2 regions of the Isoptericola hypogeus genome follow, and region 1 is predicted to be linked to the other one. Evidence: riboswitches for the same ligand, from Rfam matches in the RefSeq annotation. Region 1 holds a riboswitch; the other holds the start of a gene.
The links. Region 1 has a riboswitch for FMN ahead of pnuC (nicotinamide riboside transporter PnuC). Riboswitches for the same ligand answer to the same signal wherever they lie in the genome.

Region 1 (10,655 bases):
AGCGCGGGCGGCGCGCAGCCGCCGTTCGTGACGAACTTCGCGCGGTGCAGTCCGAGGTCTCGGCCGCACTCGCCGGGATGCGGCTTGAACGACCGGCCACGGAACCGCTGGACACCCCCTACATGGCTCGGTTCCTGTGGACCGGGCCGCTCCGGTCGGCGACGGCGCTCCGGCAGTTCGGGGAGCCGCCATCCCTCGTGTGGCCGCACGACCGGTCGTGGTTCCTCGCCGTCCCCGAGTACACGCGGGAGATGGCGGTGGGTGGATCGTGCGAGCTGGTCGGGACCGTCCTGTCGACGCCCGGGATGGACGCCCGGCCGGCAGATCTGTCGACCGTCCTCGACATCGACGACTGACTCCTCCAATGCTGTGACCGTTCTCTGGGCGGACGGCTTCCGCGGGCTTGTTCGCTCTGAGCGAACGTCCGCCTAGGCGCTCCGGCCACATCGCGGCGCCGGGCGGCCCTGACGCCGTGCACAGCGGCTGGTCGTCCACAGGCCCGCAACGATCCCTACCGTGTCGAACTGGTGTTCGATAGCGTTCCCGTACCGGTCGAGCATTCGTCCGGGGAGGTCGGTGCCGCACGGCACCCGAGCGTGGCGGGAGGGCGCATGACGGCGGTGGGCGACGTTGAGCCGGGCGACGTTGAGCCGGGCGACGTTGAGCCGGGCGACGTTGAGCCGGGCGACGTTGAGCCGGGCGACGTTGAGCCGGGCGACGTTGAGCCGGGCGACGTTGAGCCGGGCGACGTTGAGCCGGGCGACGTTGGGCCGGGCGATGCGGTGAGCGCCGACGGTGGCCGCGAGGTCGCGGCTGCGCTGCAGCTGATCGCGGCGGGAGTGGAGGCGCTCGTGGGGGCGGTGGTTTCCGGAGGCCTGGCCGAGCTCGGCGGGCGCGCCCTGGCCGACGTCTCCCGGTCGCTGCGCGCTCAGGGAGCGCGGATCGAGGCCGTGCGGCTGCGGGTCCTGCCCGCGCTGGAGGCCGAGGGGTGGTGGGCGGTGGGCGGCGCCCGGTCGTTCGCCCACTGGCTCTCCCTCGCCGAGGGCGTGGGGCTCGCGACGTCGCGCCGGGACGTGCGGATGGCCCGGACCTTGCGCGACGTGCTCCCCGCTACCGCGAGGGCCGCGCTCGCCGGGGCGATCGGCGCCGATCACGTGCGGGCGATGGTGGACGTCGCGCCCACGTCCGAGACCCGACGCGCGGCGCTCGCCGCGCCGGTCGACGCGGACTCCGGGTCCGGCCTCGGGCAGGGCGCAGAGGCCGAATCCGACCTCGACGGTCGCGGACCCGGCGCGGCCTCGTCGCCGACCGGGGAAGAGGTGCTCGTCGCTCTCGCGGACGCGCGCTCGGCGGGGCAGTTCCGCCGCCTCGTGAAGAGGTTCGCGCACGTGGCCGATCCCGAGTCGGACGAGCGCGGGTACGACCGTGCGCGGGAGAGGGAGTTCCTCGAGGTCTCTCCGACCTGGGACGGCTACCACGTGGCGGGATTTCTGACGGTGGAGCACGGGCAGGCGGTCCGCGCGGCGCTACACGCCGTGGTGGGCCGCCCCGCCGCCGCCGACCGGCGGACGGCCACGCAACGGCGAGCACAGGGGATCGCCGACCTGGCGCGCATCGCCCTCGACAACGCCGCCGTCGGCACCGGAGCCTCCGTCCGTCCGCACCTGAACGTCACGGTGTCGCTCACCGAGCTGCGGGCGCTCGCCGGCCGAGGCCGGGGTTCGGGCGGTGCGGTTGACGAGGGTGCGCGCCCGGCCTGGCAGGGCACTGCTCCGGCGGGAGTCGACGCGAGGCGGTTGGTGGGCCCCGAGGGGGACTCGCTCCCCGCCTTCCCCGACCACGACTCTCCGGTCCCCGCCTCGCTGCTGCGCAGGCTGGCGTGCGACAGCGAGGTGACCCGCATCGTCTTCGGTACGGACTCGCAGGTGCTCGACGTCGGACGCGCTCAGCGCACCGTCACCGGGCAGCTGCGCCGGGCGGTGATCGCCAGGGACCGGCGATGCACCTGGCCCGGCTGCGACGAGCCGCCGCAACGTTGCGAGGTGCACCACGCCGTGTCGCACTGGGCGGACGGCGGCACGACCTCGGCCGAGAACTCCGCTCTGTTGTGCTGGCACCACCACGACGTCGTCGACTCCCAGGGCATCACCATGCGTTGGAGTCGCGAGGTCAGTCCCTCCGTCGAACCGCGCCAGCAGTGGCAGTTCTCCGACCGCCACGGCCGAAGGATCACCGACCCGACGCGGAGTGCGGCGTGAGGGATCGGCGCCGGTGGAGCGAGGGCTACGGTGCGCCCTCGTCCCAGGCGAGGCGTGCGTCAGGGGTGCGACGCCGCCGAGGTCGGGGACGTCCCGGCCTGCTCGCGCCGGTGCACGCGCCACCAGACGAAGAACCCGGTCAGCGTGAAGACGCCGTAGAAGACGTACATCAGCGCCGTCGCGTAGTACTCGGCGGACCAGAGCAGCGGCACGCCGACGATGTCCACCGCGACCCACACGAGCCAGAACTCGACCCAGCCCTTGGCCATGCCGTACGTGGCGACGAGGGAGCCCATGAAGATCCAGGCGTCGGACCACACGGGCTCGTAGGACCCGAGGGAGCGGAACAGGGGGGTGAGGAGCAGCGTGCCGCCCACCATCACGACGACGATGCCGATCCGTTGGGGCCACGACGCCCAGTGCGGGTGCACCGCCGAGCCGCCCTCGGCGGGGATCTTGCCGTCGGCGCGCAGCTCGAGGTCCGCGCGCTGCGTACGGCGCCACTGCACCCAGCCGTAGATCGACACGATCAGGAACATCACCTGCCGGCCGGCCTGGCCGAGCATGTCGGCGCGGCTCGTGTCGCCGAACCACGAGCCCATGAACACCGTGAACAGCACCAGGTTCCCGACGATGCCGACGGGCCACGCCCACACCTTGCGGCGCATGCCACCCAGCGCCGAGGCGAGCCCGAAGCCGTTGCCGACGATCTCGCGCCACGACATCTGCTGGTCGCCGATGGTCAGCGTGGCGTTGAAGAACGCGTCGATCGCGTCCATCGATTCCTCTCCCGGTCAGCCGTGCGGCATCCGGGGGGACGGACGGCGGCCGTCGACGAAGGGTCCCGCTGCGCGGGCGGCCCTGCCGACGACACGACGACCGGGCGGCGCCCACCCGTCGCCGGGCGTGCGCCGCACGTGCTGCCTCCCATCCGGACTTTCACCGTCGGCCCTGGAGTTCCACCAGGTCAACCACGGCTCCCGAAGGAGGCGCGGGTCGCGGGCTGTCACCGCCGGCTCGGAATTGCACCGACCCCGGAGCACGTACGTGCGTGTCTCACCGCCGGAGGTCCCGGCGGCGTCCTGCACAACGCAGGATGCCACACCCCCATTCCCAGGCGAGTCAGGCCAGGGCGTCCCGAACCGCGCGCGCGACGGCGTCCGGGCCCGCCCCGGGCTCGAGCACCGTGACGACGACCCGTCGGCCGTCGGTTCCCGACGTGCGTGTCCGCACCGCGGAGCCTTCGTCGCCGGCCGCGATCTCGATGGCGTCGGTGTCTCGGGCCCGCTCGCCGCCGGCCTCCGCGTTCTCGCCCTCGGCTCCCGGAGCGGCAGCAGCGGCAGAGGTGGCCGGCCGGGCGTCGTCGTCCGACCGGGGGAGCGGGGCGACCGCCACCCGGCGCAGGTCGAGGAACGCCTCCTCCAGCTCGGGCCGGAGATCCAGGTGCGGGTTGCGCAGCCACCGGCGCAGGATCGCGTTGTGCACTGCGACGACGGAGGCCGCGAACGCGATCGACATCGTGGTCATCGACCGGTCCGGCGGCAGCGTGTCCCGGAGGTAGGCAGTGAAGGCGCGCTCGTAGCGATGCGTCGTGACGAGCTCGCGGTCGCGCAGGGCGGGCACCTGCTGCAGCAGCCGATGGCGGGCGATCGACGTCTCGCGCTGGCCCACGTGATGGTCGAACACGAGGCGTGCGGCCCGGCACACCTCGAGGTACGGATCGGTGGCTGGGTCCCATGCGCGCTCGGGAGCGCGGCCGGACTCCTCGCTGGCGCGGGCCTCGGGTCGGGTCTCGGCGAGCAGGACCACGACCTCCTCCAGCAGGAGCTCGTGGTCGGCGAAGATCACGTCCTCCTTGGAGCGGAAGCGGCGGAAGAACGTGGCGCGGCTGACCTGCGCGGCGTCGGCGATCTCCTCGACGGTGGTCTGCTCGTAGCCCTTGCGCGAGAACAGGTCGATCGCGGCGTCGACGGCCTGGGCGTGGGTGTGCGTCCGGACGGCGGTCATGGGACGGAGGTTACTCCGCGCGGCAGCCCGTCCGTCGCGCCCTCCCGTCGACGCTCGCACCCGCCGGGCACGGCCCTCGGCGCTCTCCCTGGATGCTCACCCAGCTGTCGTCACATCAGCAGCCGGTAGAAACGGAAGAAGCCGAAGTCGTCGACCGGCAACACCTCGACGTCGGAGAAACCGGCCTCGCGCGCGTACCGTCGCAGCGTTGCCGGGCGCATGACCGTCCCCGTCCCGACCGAGGGCGAAGTCGCCAGCCCGTCGGGCAGGCAGACGAACAGGCTGTACCCGTACATGAGCCGGTCGACGTCGTCCGCCGGGGCGCTGAACCGTTCGCCCACTGCCTCGTCCATGACGACGACCACCCCGCCCGGCCGCACCGCCCGTCGCACGGCGTCCAGGACGGCGACCGGCCGCGGTAGGTCGTGCACGCACTCGAAGGCGAACGCGGCGTCGAAGGGCTGTCCGGCCGCGAGCTCGGCGGCGTCGGCCAGGTGGATCGTGACCCGGCCGTCGAGGCCGGCCTCGGTCGCGGCCGCCCGGGCAGCCTCCACGGACGGCCGGTCGACGTCGAGCCCGTGGACCTCGGCGTCGGGGTAGGCGCGGGCGAGCGCGAGCGTGGACCAGCCGAAGCCGCAGCCGACGTCGACGATCCGCGCCCCGGGCCGGGACAGCAGCTCGTGGACCGCCGGGAGGGTCGCGAGCGCCGGCGCGAGCTGCTGGGTGAACAACGGCCTGTTGACGTCGGCCTGCGCCTGCCGGGCGTCGTCGCCGAACCGGTCCCACGACACCCCGCCCCCGGTCCGGTAGGCGTCGAGGAGCTGGGGCAGCCTCGCGCCGATCGCCCCGACGAACCGTGCGAGCGGCGCCAGGTAGGACAGCGACGAGGGGTCGGTGAGGGCGTCGGCGTGGGCGTCGGGCAGCGCGTACGTGCGCGCCCGGCCGGCCTCCTGCATGCTGACGGACGACGGCTCGTCGCCGTCGTGCGGCGGTGCCGTGCCGGGGTCGTCGACGACGAGGATCCCCGACGCAGCCTGCTGCTCGAGCCACTCGCGCGCGTACCGTTCCGCCGTGCCCGTCGCAGCCGCTAGGCCCGCGGACGTGAGCGGCCCGGCCTCCGCGAGCGCGCGGTACCAGCCGAGCCGGTCGCCGACGTGTACCGCCAGCATGTCGATCGCCCCGAGCCAGGAGTCGAGGAACCGCTCGGCGAACTCCTCGGACGTCGGCGGCGCGCCGCCCTGCGTCGCGGCGAGGGTGGGCTCGGTCTTCCCCATGGCGATGGCCTCCGTGCCGGTGCCCGCGCGCGGCGCGAGCACGACGGGGCGTCGTCGGGCGGCGCCGCCCTCCTCGACGCTAGCCCCGGGGCTCTCGGGCGTCGATGTCCGGAGCGGGTGACTCGCCGGCCCGGGAGATGGCGGCCGGGGGAGGTGGCGGCCTGGGGAGTTGGCGGCAAGGCCCGGCGCTGCGTGCCCGCGAGCGCCTGCGGAGTTGGCGGCCTGGCGAGTTGGCGGCCTGGGGAGGGGGCCTGTGGAGATGGCTCAGCGAGATGGCAGCTCAGCCGCGGCGAGAGCGGGTGCCCGGGCGGCCGTCGCCGCGGCGGTCCTCGTCGAAGCCTGCGTCGGCGGGGCGCCGCGCTCGCTGCAGGTAGCGCACCTCGCGCACCGCCACGCCCGCGGCGATGACGAACGGGATCCACGCCCATAAGCGGCCGCGCAGCGCGACCACGAGCATGACGAGCGCCACCGCGGCCGCGCCGAAGACGGTCGCGACGCTCGACCACTGCACCCTGCGCACGTCCCCGACCCTACCCACGTCGCATCGCATCGCGTCGAACCTGCCCCTCCGGGTCGAACATGCCCGTCCGGGATGCCGAGCATGTGGTTGGTCCCGGATCGGCAGGCCGAAACCCGGACCAACCGCATGGTCGACGACGGCGAAACGCATGGTCGACGACGGCGAAGCGGGTGGTCGGCGAACGGGACGGGCCTGCTCCACGACGGGGACGGGCCTGGTGGACTCGGTCGGCCGGGGCGTGGGTAGGGTGGCGGGCGTGACTTCCGGGACCTCCACCGCACCTGAGACCGCTCCCGCCCACGACCTTCCCGCCGCCGACCCCGCGCCCGATGTCGACGCGCCCGGTGTCGACGTGCCAGTGGTCGACGTCTACGTCGACCCGCTGTGTCCGTTCGCGTGGATCACGTCGCGCTGGGCGCTCGAGGTCGCGGCCCAGCGTGAGCTGCAGCTCACGTTCCGTCTGATGAGCCTGTACCTGCTGAACTCGGACCGGGACATCCCGGCCGACTACCGGGCCCGGATCGAGCGCTCGCGCGGCATCGGCCGCGTCGCCGCCGCCGTGCAGGTCGACCACGGTCCCGACGCGTTCGCTGCCTTTTACACCGCCGCCGGCACCCGCATCCACCCGGGCGAGCGCGAGGACCTCGACGACGTCGCGCGCGAAGCGCTCGCGGAGGCCGGTCTGCCCGCCGAGCTGGCCGAGGCCGCGGTGTCCGGCGCCTACGACGAGGCCCTCGCCGCCTCGCACGAGTCCGGCATGAAGCCCGTCGGGGAAGACGTCGGCACGCCCACGATCCACGTCGACGGCGTCGCGTTCTTCGGCCCTGTCCTCACCCGCGTGCCAAAGGGCGACGAGGCGGTGCGGATCTTCGACGGCGCGCGTGCGCTGGCGTCGTTCCCGGACTTCTTCGAGCTCAAGCGCTCGCGCACCAGCCGTCCGAGCTTCGCCTGATCGAGCCACGCCTGATCGAGCGTCGCCTGATCGAGCTCTTCCCGACCGAGCCCTTCGTGACCGAACGTTCGGACCGCGCCCGGTCCGCGCCCTCCCGCCTGTCGCGTCCCGACCCTCACCGCGACCGCCATCCGACCCGAGAGGTGACCCCATGACCCTCGACCTGCGTATCTTCACCGAGCCCCAGCAGGGCGCGTCGTACGACGACCAGCTCGCCGTCGCGAAGGCGACGGAGGCGCTCGGCTTCAGCGCCTTCTTCCGCTCCGACCACTACCTGGCGATGGGCGGCGACGGCCTGCCCGGCCCCACCGACGCGTGGACGACGCTCGCCGGCCTGGCCCGCGACACCTCCACGGTCCGCCTCGGCACGCTGGTGTCGTCGGCGACGTTCCGCCACCCGGGTGTCCTCGCGATCCAGGTGGCCCAGGTCGACCAGATGTCCGGCGGCCGCGTCGAGCTCGGTCTCGGCGCCGGGTGGTTCGCGCGCGAGCACGAGGCGTACGGCATCCCGTTCCCGGCCAAGCGGTTCGGCCTCCTGGAGGAGCAGCTCGAGATCCTCACCGGCCTGTGGGGCACGCCCGTCGGCGAGACGTACTCGTTCGCCGGGAAGCACTACACGCTCACCGACTCCCCGGCGCTGCCCAAGCCGACCCAGACCAAGCTCCCCGTGATCGTGGGCGGCGGCGGCCCGACGCGCACCCCGGCCCTCGCCGCCCGGTTCGGCGACGAGTACAACCAGGCGTTCCCGGAGCTCGACGCCGTTCCCGGCCGGATCAAGGTCATCGAGGAGGCGCTCGCGGAGGCCGGCCGGGCCCCCGAGTCGATCACGCAGTCCGTCGCGCTCGTCCTCGCCCTCGGCAAGGACGAGGCCGAGTTCACGCGCCGGGCCGCCGCGATCGGCCGCGAGCCGGCCGAGCTGCGCGAGCACGGCGTCGCCGGCACGGTCTCGGAGGCCGTCGAGCTGCTCGGCACGCTGCGCGACCAGGGCGTGCAGCGGGTGTACCTGCAGGTCCTCGACCTGCAGGACCTCGACCACCTGGACCTGGTCGCGCGAGAGGTCGCGCCGCAGCTCTGACCGCCGGTCTCGGCAGGTGGACTCACCCGCGGGGAACGGGTGACAAGCCGCCATCCCGGCACTAGATTCGCCAGCAGACGACGAGGTGACCCGCATCACAGCGGGTCGCCTCGCTGCGTCTGCAGGACGTGGACGTCACGACGACGAACACGACGACGGAGTCGCACGCCGGGTCGCCCCCGGCCGTGGCCGGTCTGCGACCGGTCGGCGACCCGGGCGACGCCCGCCCCGCAGCGAGCCGCACCAGGTCCCGCCCCCGGAGGACGTCCCATGTCCGTCTCCGAGTTCGACCGTCTCGTCGTGACCCCCCGCCGGACCCAGCACGTCCGGTCCCGTCCCGCCGGCCTCCCCGGCGCCGCCGAGGAGGAACGACCGACCGCGCCGCCCCGTGACGAGAACGCCGCGGCTCGGTCGCCGTCGCTCGGCCTGATCATGATGCTCGCGACGCTCGGCGTCGTGGCCTACGCCGTCTTCCTGCTCAACCCCGCCAACCGCGGCGACGCCCTCCCGTACGCGCTGGTCATCACGGCCGAGACGGTGCTGGTCGTTCAGGCGCTCCTCGCGATGTGGACCGTCCTGTCCGGGGGGCACGACGCGCGTGACTTCGCGTTCCACCACGCCCAGGACCGCCTCTTCGACCTGCCCGAGATCGTCCGGGACGAGGCCGAGGACGACCCCACGCGCTGGCGGCTCTTCCTGCACGACCGCCCGGTGACGGTCGACGTGCTCATCACCACCTACGGCGAGAGCCTCGACGTCATCGCGCGCACGGTCCGCGCCGCCGTCGCGATGCGCGGCGCGCACCGCACGTGGGTGCTCGACGACGGCCGGTCCGACGACGTGCGCGACCTCGCGGCCACGCTCGGCGCCCGCTACGTGCGCCGGCTGTCCTCCGGGGGCGCGAAGGCCGGGAACGTCAACCACGCGCTGTCGATCGTCAAGGGCGAGTTCTTCGTCATCCTCGACGCGGACTTCGTCGCCGAGCCCGAGCTGCTGGTCGAGACCATGCCGTTCTTCGCCCGCGACGACGTCTCGTTCGTGCAGACCCCGCAGACGTACGGCAACCTCGACAACCTCATCTCTCGCGGCGCGGGCTACATGCAGGCCGTCTTCTACCGCTTCATCCAGCCGGGCCGGAACCGGTTCAACGCGGCGTTCTGCGTGGGCACCAACGTCGTCTTCCGGCGCGCGGCGGTCGACGACATCGGCGGCATGTACACCGACTCGAAGTCGGAGGACGTGTGGACGTCGCTGATGCTGCACGAGCGCGGCTGGCGGTCGGTGTACATCCCCAGGACGCTCGCGGTGGGCGACACCCCCGAGACGATCGAGGCGTACACCAAGCAGCAGCTGCGCTGGGCGACCGGCGGCTTCGAGATCCTGCTGCACCACAACCCGCTCAGCCCGCGCCGCCGGCTGACCCTCGACCAGCGGCTGCAGTACACGGTCACGGCGACGCACTACCTCGCCGGCATCGCGCCGCTCGTGCTGCTGCTCGTGCCGCCCCTGCAGATCTACCTCGACCTGGCGCCGATGGACCTGTCGATCTCGTGGGCCACCTGGCTCCTGTACTACGCGGGCTTCTACGGCATGCAGATCGCGATCGCGTTCTTCACCCTCGGCTCGTTCCGCTGGGAGGTGCTGCTGCTCGCTTCGGTGTCGTTCCCCATCTACACGCGTGCCCTGTGGAACGCCGTCACGGGCAAGGAGCAGGCATGGCACGTGACCGGCCGCACCGGCGGCGTCACCTCGCCGTTCACCTTCATCGTGCCGCAGGTGCTGTGCTTCGTCTTCCTGGCGATCACCTCCGCGGTCGGCGTCTGGAAGGACTGGGGCGACCCTGTGCCGAGCCTCGCGCTCGCCTGGAACATCACCAACACGCTGATCCTCGGCGGGTTCGTCGCGACGGCGTTCCGGGAGTCCCGCGCGGCCCGACGGCCGTCGCCCGCGCCCACGTCTCTCGTGCCCACGTCGCTCGCGCCCGCGCCCCACGCCGCGCCCGTCACGATCCCCGGAGGTGCCGCATGACCTGGACCGTCCGCCTGCGCCTGGTCGCGGGCCTGCTCGTCGTCCTGCTGGTGTGCGCCTCCGGGGTGCTCCTGCTCAACCGCCGGATGGGCCAGGCGACGTCGTCCAGCGCGACGATCCGCTCGGAGTCGCTCGCCGTCGGTACCGACTACGCCGGGACCGTCACCAAGGCGTTCGTGTCCGAGGGTGACGTCGTGTCCGAGGGCGACCCGCTGGTACGCCTCCGCAGCCTCACGCTGCAGCACGACCTCGCCGTCGGGCTCGTCAGCAAGGACGCCTCCGCCTACGAGGTGACGAACGACGGCACGATGACCGTCGTCGCCCCCGCGGACGGCGTCGTGACCGAGCTCGCCGCGGGCCAGGGCGCGGTCGCCCAGGCCGGCGAGGTGCTCGCGTCGGTGGAGCGTGCCGGGTCGTTGTTCGTGGACGCGCGCATGCTGCTCGACCCGGCCGACTTCGCCCGCGTGCGGGAGGGCGGGAGCGTGTCGATCGTGCTGCCCAACTCCGAGGAGATCGACGGCACCGTCGAGAGCATCGCGGT
Region 2 (10,655 bases), on a different contig from region 1:
CGCGCGGAGCTCCGCCGCCGCCAGCGCCAGGTCATCGAGGCCGAGCAGGCCCCCGAGGGCTTCGCCGCGGGGCGCGGCATCGTGGCCGAGGGGCGCGACATCACGACCGTGGTCGCGCCCGACGCCGACGCGCGTGTCCTGCTCACCGCCAGCGAGGAGGCCCGGCTGCGCCGCCGCTCCCTGGAGGTGCACGGGGCCGCCGACGACTCCGCCGTCGAGGCCACCCGCGACCAGGTGCTGCGGCGCGACCGCGACGACGCCACCGTGAGCCAGTTCCACGTCGCCGCCGACGGCGTGGTCACCGTGGACTCCTCGGAGCTGGACTTCGACCAGACCGTCGACGCCGTCCTCGCCGTCGTCGGGCAGGTCACCGCCTGAGGGGCACGCGACCGCCCTCTCGAGACCCCCGTCCCCCGCCCGCCGCGCCGGGTGACGGGGGTCTCGTTCGTGACACGCGTCCGGTCCTGGGAGAATGGCTCCCATGACCCCTTCTGCCGACGGCTCCTATCCTGCTGCCGCGCCCGCCGACGAGCCGACGCCCGACGTCGAGGCGCCGGACGTCGAGCCCGGCGTCGAGCCGGTCGCCGAGCCCGTCGTCGCCGTCGACGACGTGCCCCTCGCCGGCGGCGAGGACGACGACGCGGCCCGCGAGCGCGCCCTGCGTGCCGGGCTGGAGGACTTCGAGCTCGACGACACCGACCGGGCCCTGCTCGACGCGGAGTGGGCCGAGGACGGCGCCGGTCCGGGCCGGGCCCCGCTGCCGGTGCTGGCGGTCGTGGGCCGGCCGAACGTCGGCAAGTCGACGCTGGTCAACCGCATCCTCGGCCGCCGCGAGGCCGTCGTGGAGGACAAGCCGGGCGTCACCCGCGACCGCGTGAGCTACCCGGGCGAGTGGTCCGGGCGCGAGTTCACGCTCGTCGACACGGGCGGCTGGGAGGTCGACGTCGCCGGCATCGAGTCCAAGGTGGCGGAGCAGGCCGAGGTCGCCGTCGCGCTGGCGGACGCCGTGCTGTTCGTCGTCGACGCGACGGTGGGCGCCACCTCGACGGACGAGCGGGTGGTGGAGCTGCTGCGCCGCTCGGGCAAGCCCGTCGTGCTGTGCGCGAACAAGGTGGACGGGCCGTCCGGCGAGGCCGACGCCGCGTACCTGTGGGCGCTGGGCCTCGGCCAGCCGCACCCGATCTCCGCGCTGCACGGGCGCGGCACCGGCGACCTGCTGGACGCCGCGATGAAGGCGCTGCCCACCACGTCCGCGCACGCCGAGCTGCGCCCGGAGGGCCCGCGCCGCGTCGCGCTGATCGGGCGCCCCAACGTCGGCAAGTCGTCGCTGCTCAACAAGATCGCGGGTTCCGAGCGCGTCGTCGTCGACGAGGTCGCGGGCACCACCCGCGACCCTGTCGACGAGCTCGTGCAGATCAAGGGCGTGCCGTACTGGTTCGTCGACACGGCGGGCATCCGTCGCCGGGTGCACCAGACGCGCGGCGCGGACTTCTACGCGTCCCTGCGCACGCAGGCGGCGATCGAGAAGGCCGAGGTCGCCGTCGTCCTGGTGGACGCGTCCCAGCCGATGACAGAGCAGGACACGCGCGTCATCTCCCAGGTCGTGGACGCGGGCCGCGCGCTCGTGATCGCGTACAACAAGTGGGACCTCATGGACGACGACCGTCGCCCGTACCTCGAGCGCGAGATCGAGAAGGACCTGGTGCAGGTCCAGTGGGCCCCGCGGGTGAACGTCTCCGCGCGCACCGGATGGCACACCGACCGGATCGCGCGCTCCCTCGAGACGTCGCTCGAGTCGTGGGACATGCGCATCCCGACCGGGCGCCTCAACGCGTTCCTCGGCGAGCTCGTGGCCGCGCACCCGCACCCGCTTCGGGGCGGCAAGCAGCCGCGCATCCTGTTCGGCACCCAGGCGTCCACCCGCCCGCCGCGCTTCGTGATCTTCGCCACGGGCTTCATCGAGGCGGGCTACCGGCGCTTCATCGAGCGCCGTCTGCGCGAGACGTTCGGGTTCGAGGGCTCGCCCATCGAGATCAGCGTGCGTGTGCGGGAGAAGCGCCGCCGCTGAGCGTCGATCGCATCGGCAGGCAGGGGAGAGGACGACGATGACCACCCCGTCCCGGACCGGACGCGGCCGGGGGCGTGACGACCGGCCGGGCGCCGAGCGCCGGCCGGGTGGCGACCCGCTCCCGCGCCGCGGGCGGCTGCTGCGCCTCGGCGTCGCCCGGGACACGTCGGCCGTGCGTCACCTCGTCACGTTCCTCGTCGTGAGCGTCGCGACGGTGCTCGTCACGCGATTCCTCCTCGCGGCTTCCGGATACCCGCAGGTGGGCGGCGGCGGCCTGCACGTCGCGCACGTGCTCTGGGGCGGCCTCGGCATGGCGCTCGCGGTGGTCGTGCTGCTGTCGTGGGTCGGGCCGGTGCTGCGCTCGCTCGGCGCCGTGCTGGGCGGGGTGGGCTTCGGCCTGTTCGTCGACGAGATCGGCAAGTTCGTCACCTCCGACAACGACTACTTCTACGCGCCGACCGCCGCCCTCATCTACGCCGTCGTGGTCGTCCTCGTGCTGCTCGTGGAGGCGCTGCACGGTCGGCGGGCGCACCACCCGGCCGAGTACCTGGCGGTGGCCACCGACCGGGCCGTGGCCGGGGTCGCCGGCGGGTTCACGGACGCCGACCGGGCGGAGGCACGGTCGCTCGTCGAGCGCGGGCGGGGCGAGCCGGGCGCCGACGAGGTCGCGGCGCTCGTCGAGGCCGTCCCCCGCGACGACGAGGTGGTCCCGGACCCGGTGCGGGGGCTCGTGCGGCGGGCGGCGTCGTGGTGCGCCGGCGCGCTCGAGCACCGGTGGGCGGCCGTGGTCGTGGTCGTCGCGGTCCTCGGGACGGCTGCCGGGGCGCTGGTGGTCGGGCTCCGCGTCGTGAGGGGGGACGTGGACGTCCCGACCTGGGTCGGTGCCGGGATCCTTGCCGCCGTCGCGGGGACGGTGGCGTGCGTCGTCGCGGGCCTGCTGGTGGGTGCGGGCGACCACCGCGCGGGCGCCGTGTGGGTACGTCGCGGCGTGCTGGTGAGCCTGCTGGTCACGCAGCTCCTGGCGTTCCGGGCGGTGCAGTGGGTGGCCGTGGCCGGGCTCGTGGTGGACCTGGCGGTGCTCGCCGCGCTGGGCGTCGCGCTCGGCCGGGACGACGAGCGGCGGGCCGAGCGGCCGGGCCGCGGTCGGCGCGAGGACGCGGCACCGCGATCCTGACCTGATCGCGTCGGCAGCCTGCCTGCCCCGGGCCGCCGCGCCCGGCCGCCGGCACGAGAGGTGCGTCACTCCGACTTGCCAGCATCCCGGGCGCCGTGGCACGGTCAGCGGGACGAGCGACAAGCTCGCGTGCTCTGGGGTCGGTGAAACTCCGAACCGGCGGTGAAAGTCCGCGACCCGGTCACTGCCAGTGACCGGTTGACCAGGTGGAACTCCTGGACCGACGGTCAAAGTCCGGATGGGAAGCGCACGCGACGGCTCCCGTCCGGCCTGCCGCCGACCCGACGTCGGCGCACCCGTCCTCGGTGACGGGCCCGCCGGACGGCGACCCGTCCCCCTGCCTTCCTGCTCCGGGGTCCGCGACCGGACGACAGGGGCAGGGACATGACGCAGCCGGCCGAAACGACGGCTGAAGCCGCCGGGGCGACCACGGCCGAGCGCGCCGCGATGCGGCGGGCGCTGGAGCTCGCCGCGCACGGCCCCTCCCGGGGGCCGAACCCGCGCGTGGGCTGCGTCCTGCTCGCCCCGGACGGCACCGTGCTCGCCGAGGGCCACCACCGCGGGGCGGGCACCGCCCATGCCGAGGTCGACGCCCTCCTGCAGGCCCGCTCCGCCCACGGCCCCGACGCCGCCCGCGGCGCGACCGCCGTCGTCACCCTCGAGCCGTGCGCGCACCACGGCCGCACCGGCCCGTGCGCCGACGCCCTGCTGGACGCGGGGGTGGCGCGCGTCGTGCACGCCCAGCGCGACCCCAACCCCGCCGCGGCCGGCGGCGCGGCGCGGCTGCGGGCCGCCGGGGTCGACGTCGTCGGCGGGCTGCTCGCCGACGAGGCGCGCGCGCTCAACGCCGGCTGGACCCGCGCCGTCGAGCTCGGCCGCCCCCTCGTCACCTGGAAGCTCGCCGCAAGCCTCGACGGCCGCTCCGCCGCGGCCGACGGCACGTCGCGCTGGATCACCGGGCGCTCCGCCCGGTACGACGTGCACCGGCTGCGCGCCGGCGTCGACGCCGTCCTCGTGGGGACCGGGACCGCGCTCGCGGACGACCCCGACCTCACCGTGCGGCACGCGCCGCTCGCCGGGGAACAGCCCGCGCGGGTCGTCGTCGGGCTGCGCGACCTCCCGACGTCCTCCCGGCTCGCCCGCGCTGCTGCCGCGGGCGAGCCCGTCCACCACCTGCGCACCCGGGACCCGCACGCGGTCCTGGACGCCCTGTGGGCCCGCGAGCACCGCCGCGTGCTCCTCGAGGGCGGGCCGACGCTCGCCGCCGCGTTCTGGCGCGCCGGCCTCGTCGACGAGGTCGTCGCGTACGTCGCGCCGGTCCTGATCGGGCTCGGCAAGCCCGCCGTCGCCGACCTCGGGACGGGCACCATCGCGGACGCCGCGCGGCTCGACCTGCTCGACGCCACGGTCCTCGCCGCGGACGCCGACGACCCCACCGACACCACCACCGTGCGGCTGACGCTGCGGCCGCGGAAGGAGAGCTGAGCCATGTTCACCGGGATCGTGGAGGAGCTCGGCACCGTCGTCCGGCTCGACGTGCAGGACGACGGGGCGCGGCTGACCGTCGCCGCCCGGACCGTGCTGGACGGCACCAGGCCAGGCGACTCGATCGCCGTCGACGGCTGCTGCCTGACGGTGGCCGGCATCGAGGACGGGGCGTGGACCGCCGACCTCATGGCCGAGACCCTGCGGCGCACCAGCCTGGGGGCGCGGCGACCGGGCGACCGGGTCGACCTGGAGCGGGCGCTCGCGGCGGGCGGCCGGCTCGGCGGGCACGTCGTGCAGGGGCACGTCGACGCCGTCGGCACCGTGCTCTCGCGCACGCCCGGCACACGGTGGGAGGTCGTGGAGATCGCGCTGCCGGCGCGTCTCGCGCGGTACGTCGTGGCGCAGGGGTCGATCGCGGTCGACGGCGTGAGCCTCACCGTCGTGCACGCCGGCGACGCGTCGTTCACCGTGAGCCTCATCCCCGAGACGCTCGCGCGCACGACGCTCGGGCACCGCGCCGTGGGCGAGGCCGTGAACCTCGAGGTGGACGTGCTGAGCAAGTACGTCGAGCGGCACCTGGCCGCGGGTGTGGCCGCAGGTCCCGCTGCCGGGGCCGTCGCGGGCGGGGTGGCCCGATGAGCGCCGGGGCGGTGCTGGAACGCGTCGGCCGGGCGGTCGCCGACGTCGCCGCCGGCCGAGCCGTCGTCGTCATGGACGACGCGAACCGGGAGAACGAGGGCGACCTCATCTTCGCCGCTGACGCCGCGACGCCCGAGCTCATGGCGTTCCTCGTGCGGCACTCGAGCGGGCTGGTCTGCGTCGGCGTGGCGGGCGACGAGCTCGACCGGCTGCGCCTGCCGCTCATGGTGGCCGAGAACCAGGACGCCTACCGCACCGCGTACACGGTGACCGTCGACGCCGCGCGCGGGGTGACGACCGGGATCAGCGCCGCGGACCGCGCACGCACGGCGCGCGTGCTCGCCTCGGCGTCGTCCGAGGCAGCCGACCTCACCCGGCCCGGCCACGTGCTGCCGCTGCGTGCGCGGCCGGGCGGCGTGCTGGAGCGGCCCGGGCACACGGAGTCCGCCGTCGACCTCGCCCGCCTGGCAGGCCGGGGTACGGCCGGCGTGCTCGCCGAGCTCGTGCACGACGACGGCACCATGATGCGCCGGCCGGCCCTGCGCGAGCTCGCCGAGGCGCACGGGCTCACGCTGATCAGCGTGGCCGACCTCGCCGCGTACCGGCGCGCCACCGAGGTGCTCGTCGAGCGGGTCGCCGTCACCGCGCTGCCCACCCGGCACGGCGACCTCACCGCGGTCGCCTACCGCGACACGCTCACCGGGGACGAGCACGTGGCGCTTGTCGCCGGCGACCTGGACGGGCTCGGCGACGCCGCGGGCGGGCCGGTGCTGGCCCGGGTGCACTCGGAGTGCCTGACCGGAGACGCGTTCGGCAGCCTGCGCTGCGACTGCGGCCCGCAGCTCGACGAGTCGCTGCGGCGCGTCGTGGCGGCCGGGCGCGGCGTCGTCGTCTACCAGCGCGGGCACGAGGGGCGGGGGATCGGCCTGGCGGCCAAGCTCGCCGCGTACGCGCTGCAGGACGCCGGGCTCGACACCGTGGACGCCAACCTCAGCCAGGGCCTGCCTGCCGACGCGCGCGACTACACGCCGGCGGCGCACGTCCTGCGGGACCTCGGCGCCCGGCAGGTGCGGCTGCTCACCAACAACCCGGCCAAGGTGCACGGGCTGGCCGAGGGGGGAGTGGACGTCGTCGAACGGCTGCCGCTCGCCGTGCCCGCGGGCCCGCGGGCCCACGACTACCTGCGCACCAAGCGCGACCGCATGGGCCACGACCTGCCGCACCTGGGCGGGGTCCCGGCCCAGGGCTCCCGCGAGACCGAGCACGAGAACGACGGAGGAACGATGACGCACACCACCCTGCCCGCCGCTGCCGGGGCCGTCCGATGAGCGGGGCCGGGGCGCCGACCACGGCGCCGGTCGACTGCTCCGACCTGCGGGTCGCGGTCGTGGCCGCGAGCTGGCACAGGACCGTGATGGACGGTCTGCTCGACGGCGCGCTGCGGGCGTGCGCGGACCACGGCGTCCTCGGGGCGAGGGTCGTGCGCGTGCCCGGGTCGTTCGAGCTGCCGGTCGCCGCCCAGGCGCTCGCGGCCGCCGGGTACGACGCCGTCGTCGCGCTGGGCGTCGTGATCCGCGGCGGCACGCCGCACTTCGACTACGTGTGCGCGGCCGCGACCGACGGTCTCAGCCGGGTGGCGCTCGACCACACCGTGCCCGTGGGCTTCGGGTTGCTGACGTGCGACGACGAGGCGCAGGCCCTCGATCGGGCCGGGCTCGACGGGTCGCACGAGGACAAGGGCTACGAGGCCGCCGCCGCCGCGCTGGCGACGGCGCGGGTGCTGGCGGAGGTCGGGGCGGCGCCTCCCGCCGGGCCCCGGGTCGATGCCGGAGCAGCGCCCGACCTGGGGTAGTATTTCCGTCGGCCCTCCGGGGCCGACGTCGGACCTCGACGTGGCCGCCTGCACGCAGGCAGCACGGAGCGGGACGATCGGGCTGTGGCGCAGCTTGGTAGCGCACTTGACTGGGGGTCAAGGGGTCGCAGGTTCAAATCCTGTCAGCCCGACCGAATCAGGCCTGGGATTCTGCGGAATCCCAGGCCTGAAGTGTTTCCGAAACTTGAACCGCTCATCAGATTGGCGTCCGGGGTCAGGCCTCCTCGACACGGAGCCGGAAGGTCGCTCCGAAGCCGGTCCCCCCGACCCGGAAGGTCCGTTCCTCCGGACGGCCGGGCACTGCGACCGCCTCCTGGATCTCGGCGCCCGCGGAACGTTCGGCGAGCGCGCTGACCGAGTCGTGGCCGGCGGACGCATCGGTTCCCAGGTATCTCTCGCCGGTGTGCACGTACAGCTCCCACGGTGCGCCGGGGAACACCTGCGCGTAGTACTGCTTGCGGAAGACGACGTTGTCGGAGAACCCGATCCCGTAGGTGTCACGCTCACCGACGTAGATGTCGAGACGGAACACCAGGCCCTGCGCCGGCGCCCTGGTGGATGCTGTGCTCGGGTCGGCTGCGAGGCCCGAGTCGATCCAGCCCTCCCACACCAGGCGATCGGTCCCCGCCCAGCCCGTCGTCCTGTCACCGAACTCCGCGAGCGGCTTGCCGAGCTCGGTCTCGAGATCGTGCAGATCGTCCGAGAGATCGGCGCGACGGAAGGGCCCGTAGCAGTTCTCGGCCTCGGCGCTCTGGTGCAGGAGCTCGAAGTCCACGAATCGCGGCTTGATCGACACGCCGAGGTAGAACTCGCTCCGCCCGAAGAGGTCAGCACCGCGGCTGACCTCGGCCTGGTCCAGCCACAGCGACACCTTGTGCGAGCCGTGGAAGAAGCGCATGGCGATCTCGTAGGCCTCCCGCGACGTGACCAGCGAGTCCGGGCCTCCGTGGCACTTGTGAACGAAGGTCCGTGGCGCCCCGGGCAGCTGCGCGGACGCCTGTTTGACGAGGCCGTCGCTGCGGTTGGTCGCGAGGGTTCCTTCATCGATCAACGTGCTCAGCCGGTTGGCGAACGAGGCGGCAGCGGCGCCGTAGGTGCGGTGGTTGGTGCCCACCACGGTCAGGACCCGCTTCACGTCGAAGCATCTCGCCCACTCGGTGAACGCCGTCTTGCTCGGGTCGAACGCCGACAGCTCGCGCTCCGCCTTCTCGAGCAGCGGCAGCATCCGCAGCAACCACGCGGGCGCACGCTGGAAGGCGATGCCGCGGTGCGGCGTGCCGAGCGTGACCACGCGGTGCACCAGACGCCGGGCCGATCCGTCCTGCTCCTGCTGCATGCTGCGCAGGCCTTCCCGCACCACGAGCCCGCCCATGCTGTGCGCGACGACGTCCACGCCGGAGAACGGCTCGCCGTGGCGCCGCGCGGAGCGTTCGATCAGCTCGACGAGACGCTGGAGCCCCTCGCCGTAGCGCTCGAGCGCGCGGGGTTGCAGGTCGTAGTACCGGTAGACCCAGATCGTGCCACCGACGCCCGAGGCGAGGACCCGTTCCTCCGTCTCCGGGTCGAGCACCACCGTGCCCCGCACGTCGTCCTCGGAGAGCGTCCGGAGCTCCGCCGGTGGCGCCACGTCCTCGGGATAGAAACCCACGACGTTGGTGGCGTCCCGGTAGGGGTAGGTGGAGGATTTCAGCGCCCGCAGCACGAAGCCCTCGTAGATGTAGTTCTCGCCGCGACGGTTCGGATAGACCGAGCCGTCGTTGAATCCTTGGTATGGACTGCCCTGGACGTCGGAGAGATCGGGCCCACCAAACCCTCGTACCAGAATCAGTGGCCGCAGCGGTGCCGCCATGACGCCCCCAGCCCGCGCGCCCCGCGCCGTCACGGAGCTCCGAGATTCGACGGTACGCCCGCGCGCCGTCGTTGCCTCGCGCGGGGCGGGATTTCATCCGCTGCGTGGGCATTTCACCCGGCCCGTTGGGCGGCGGATGGTGCCGCCCACTGGCGCCGTTGACGACGGTGACTCCGGCGTCCCGGAAGTAGCGCCGCTCGTGCCTGTCCCTGATGAGTCGTCCTCGACCCACAGGGTCCGAAGGCCGATCAGGTCGTCCGCGCGTTCCTTCGCATGTCGGACCAGTGCACGGGCGACGAGTCCCGGCACTGGCGCGTAGGCGCGGGCCGTCGTCAGCGCGGCACCGGCCGACTCGAGCTCGAATCCGCCGCTCGCCAGCCTGTTCGCGCTCAGCAGCTTTCCATCGACAGCTGCCGGAATCGGAGGACGAGGAACACTCCCCACATTCATCCAGAACAACCGCATGGACCTCGTCGCGGGCGCACGCGACCGGGCCGCGCTGACGGCCGTGCTCCAGGACGCCTTCGCGGCCGTGCAGCAGGTACTGCCCGGCGTGCGTGAGCTCGGCCGCGTCGCGGGAGAGAGCGCCTACGCGCAGATGCTGCACGCCGCGCTGGCGCCCGAGGGCATACACGTCGAGCAGCTGATCATCCCGCTCGGGCATCGGCGGCGGCGAGCTCGACCGCGAGCCCGGCCCTCGGCGAGCCCGGCGCCCTCGGCGAGCCCGACGCCCTCGCCGAGCGGCTGAGGCGCCTGCACGTCGAGCGCGGCGACTTCCGCACCTTCGTGCGCGCGCCCGACCGAGCGGTGGTCTCGGGCCGGGCCGCGTCGCCGTGAGCGAGCGGTCGGTTCCCCGCGCCGGCGCGGCACGGGCTATCACGGGTTCTCGAGCCGCCCCGTGGCGTCCATGGCCAGGTGGACGTCGGAGCCCCCGAAGCGAAGGCCGCTGACGTCGAGCGCCCCGACGGGGGACGGGGTGATCGGCCGGACCTGCAGCCCGCCGTGCTGCTCGCTCGACGGTGCGAGGCCCAGCGCCGCCGTGAGGAGCGCGACGGACGACGCGGCCGACCATGCCTGGGGGTGGCAGGCGGCGGGGTAGGGCATGGGGGCGGGGCCGTCGTCGACGGCGTTGCCGCCGAACAGCTCGGGCATCTGGTAGTCCAGGTGCGGGGCGGCCTCGAGCAGGCCGCGCACGAGGACGGCGGCCTCGTCGCCCAGCCCGGCCTTGGTCAGGCCGAGGATGGCGATCGCGGTGTCGTGCGTCCACACGGTGCCGCCGTGGTAGCGCAGGGGCCAGTAGCCGCCGGACGTCGAGGAGAGCGTGCGCAGCCCGTATCCCGAGCTCATGTCGGGCGCCACGAGGCGCCGGGCGACGGCCCTCTCCTCGTCGGCGTCGAGCAGCCCCGTGCCGAGCAGGTGCCCCATGTTGGACGTGACGGTGTCGACGGCGGCGCCGCGCCGGTCGAGGGCGATCGCGACGTACGGGCCGTCCTCGTCAGTCAACCAGAACGACGAGCGGAACCGGGACTTGAGCTCGGCGGCCCACGACCGCCACGCGTCCGCC

Region 2: linked by a shared signal. The riboswitch ahead of ribD (bifunctional diaminohydroxyphosphoribosylaminopyrimidine deaminase/5-amino-6-(5-phosphoribosylamino)uracil reductase RibD) and the one ahead of pnuC (nicotinamide riboside transporter PnuC) in region 1 are both predicted to bind FMN.

The regions. Positions count from the first base shown of each region.
Region 1 is NZ_BAAAPM010000005.1:106,502-117,156, forward strand. Features, by position in the region: gene ABD254_RS13180 (hypothetical protein) at 1-356, shown strand, start outside; gene ABD254_RS21440 (pentapeptide repeat-containing protein) at 631-786, shown strand; gene ABD254_RS13185 (HNH endonuclease signature motif containing protein) at 783-2,258, shown strand; gene pnuC (nicotinamide riboside transporter PnuC) at 2,318-3,037, opposite strand; FMN riboswitch at 3,172-3,305, opposite strand; gene ABD254_RS13195 (TetR/AcrR family transcriptional regulator) at 3,381-4,265, opposite strand; gene ABD254_RS13200 (class I SAM-dependent methyltransferase) at 4,376-5,539, opposite strand; gene ABD254_RS13205 (hypothetical protein) at 5,820-6,059, opposite strand; gene ABD254_RS13210 (mycothiol-dependent nitroreductase Rv2466c family protein) at 6,316-7,011, shown strand; gene ABD254_RS13215 (LLM class F420-dependent oxidoreductase) at 7,163-8,086, shown strand; gene ABD254_RS13220 (glycosyltransferase family 2 protein) at 8,357-10,114, shown strand; gene ABD254_RS13225 (efflux RND transporter periplasmic adaptor subunit) at 10,111-10,655, shown strand, end outside.
Region 2 is NZ_BAAAPM010000008.1:201,932-212,586, forward strand. Features, by position in the region: gene cmk ((d)CMP kinase) at 1-378, shown strand, start outside; gene der (ribosome biogenesis GTPase Der) at 482-2,068, shown strand; gene ABD254_RS16630 (hypothetical protein) at 2,106-3,242, shown strand; FMN riboswitch at 3,368-3,497, shown strand; gene ribD (bifunctional diaminohydroxyphosphoribosylaminopyrimidine deaminase/5-amino-6-(5-phosphoribosylamino)uracil reductase RibD) at 3,627-4,727, shown strand; gene ABD254_RS16640 (riboflavin synthase) at 4,731-5,369, shown strand; gene ABD254_RS16645 (bifunctional 3,4-dihydroxy-2-butanone-4-phosphate synthase/GTP cyclohydrolase II) at 5,366-6,697, shown strand; gene ribH (6,7-dimethyl-8-ribityllumazine synthase) at 6,694-7,221, shown strand; tRNA gene ABD254_RS16655 (tRNA-Pro) at 7,300-7,373, shown strand; gene ABD254_RS16660 (esterase/lipase family protein) at 7,457-8,944, opposite strand; gene ABD254_RS16665 (hypothetical protein) at 9,555-9,839, shown strand; gene ABD254_RS16670 (amylo-alpha-1,6-glucosidase) at 9,968-10,655, opposite strand, start outside.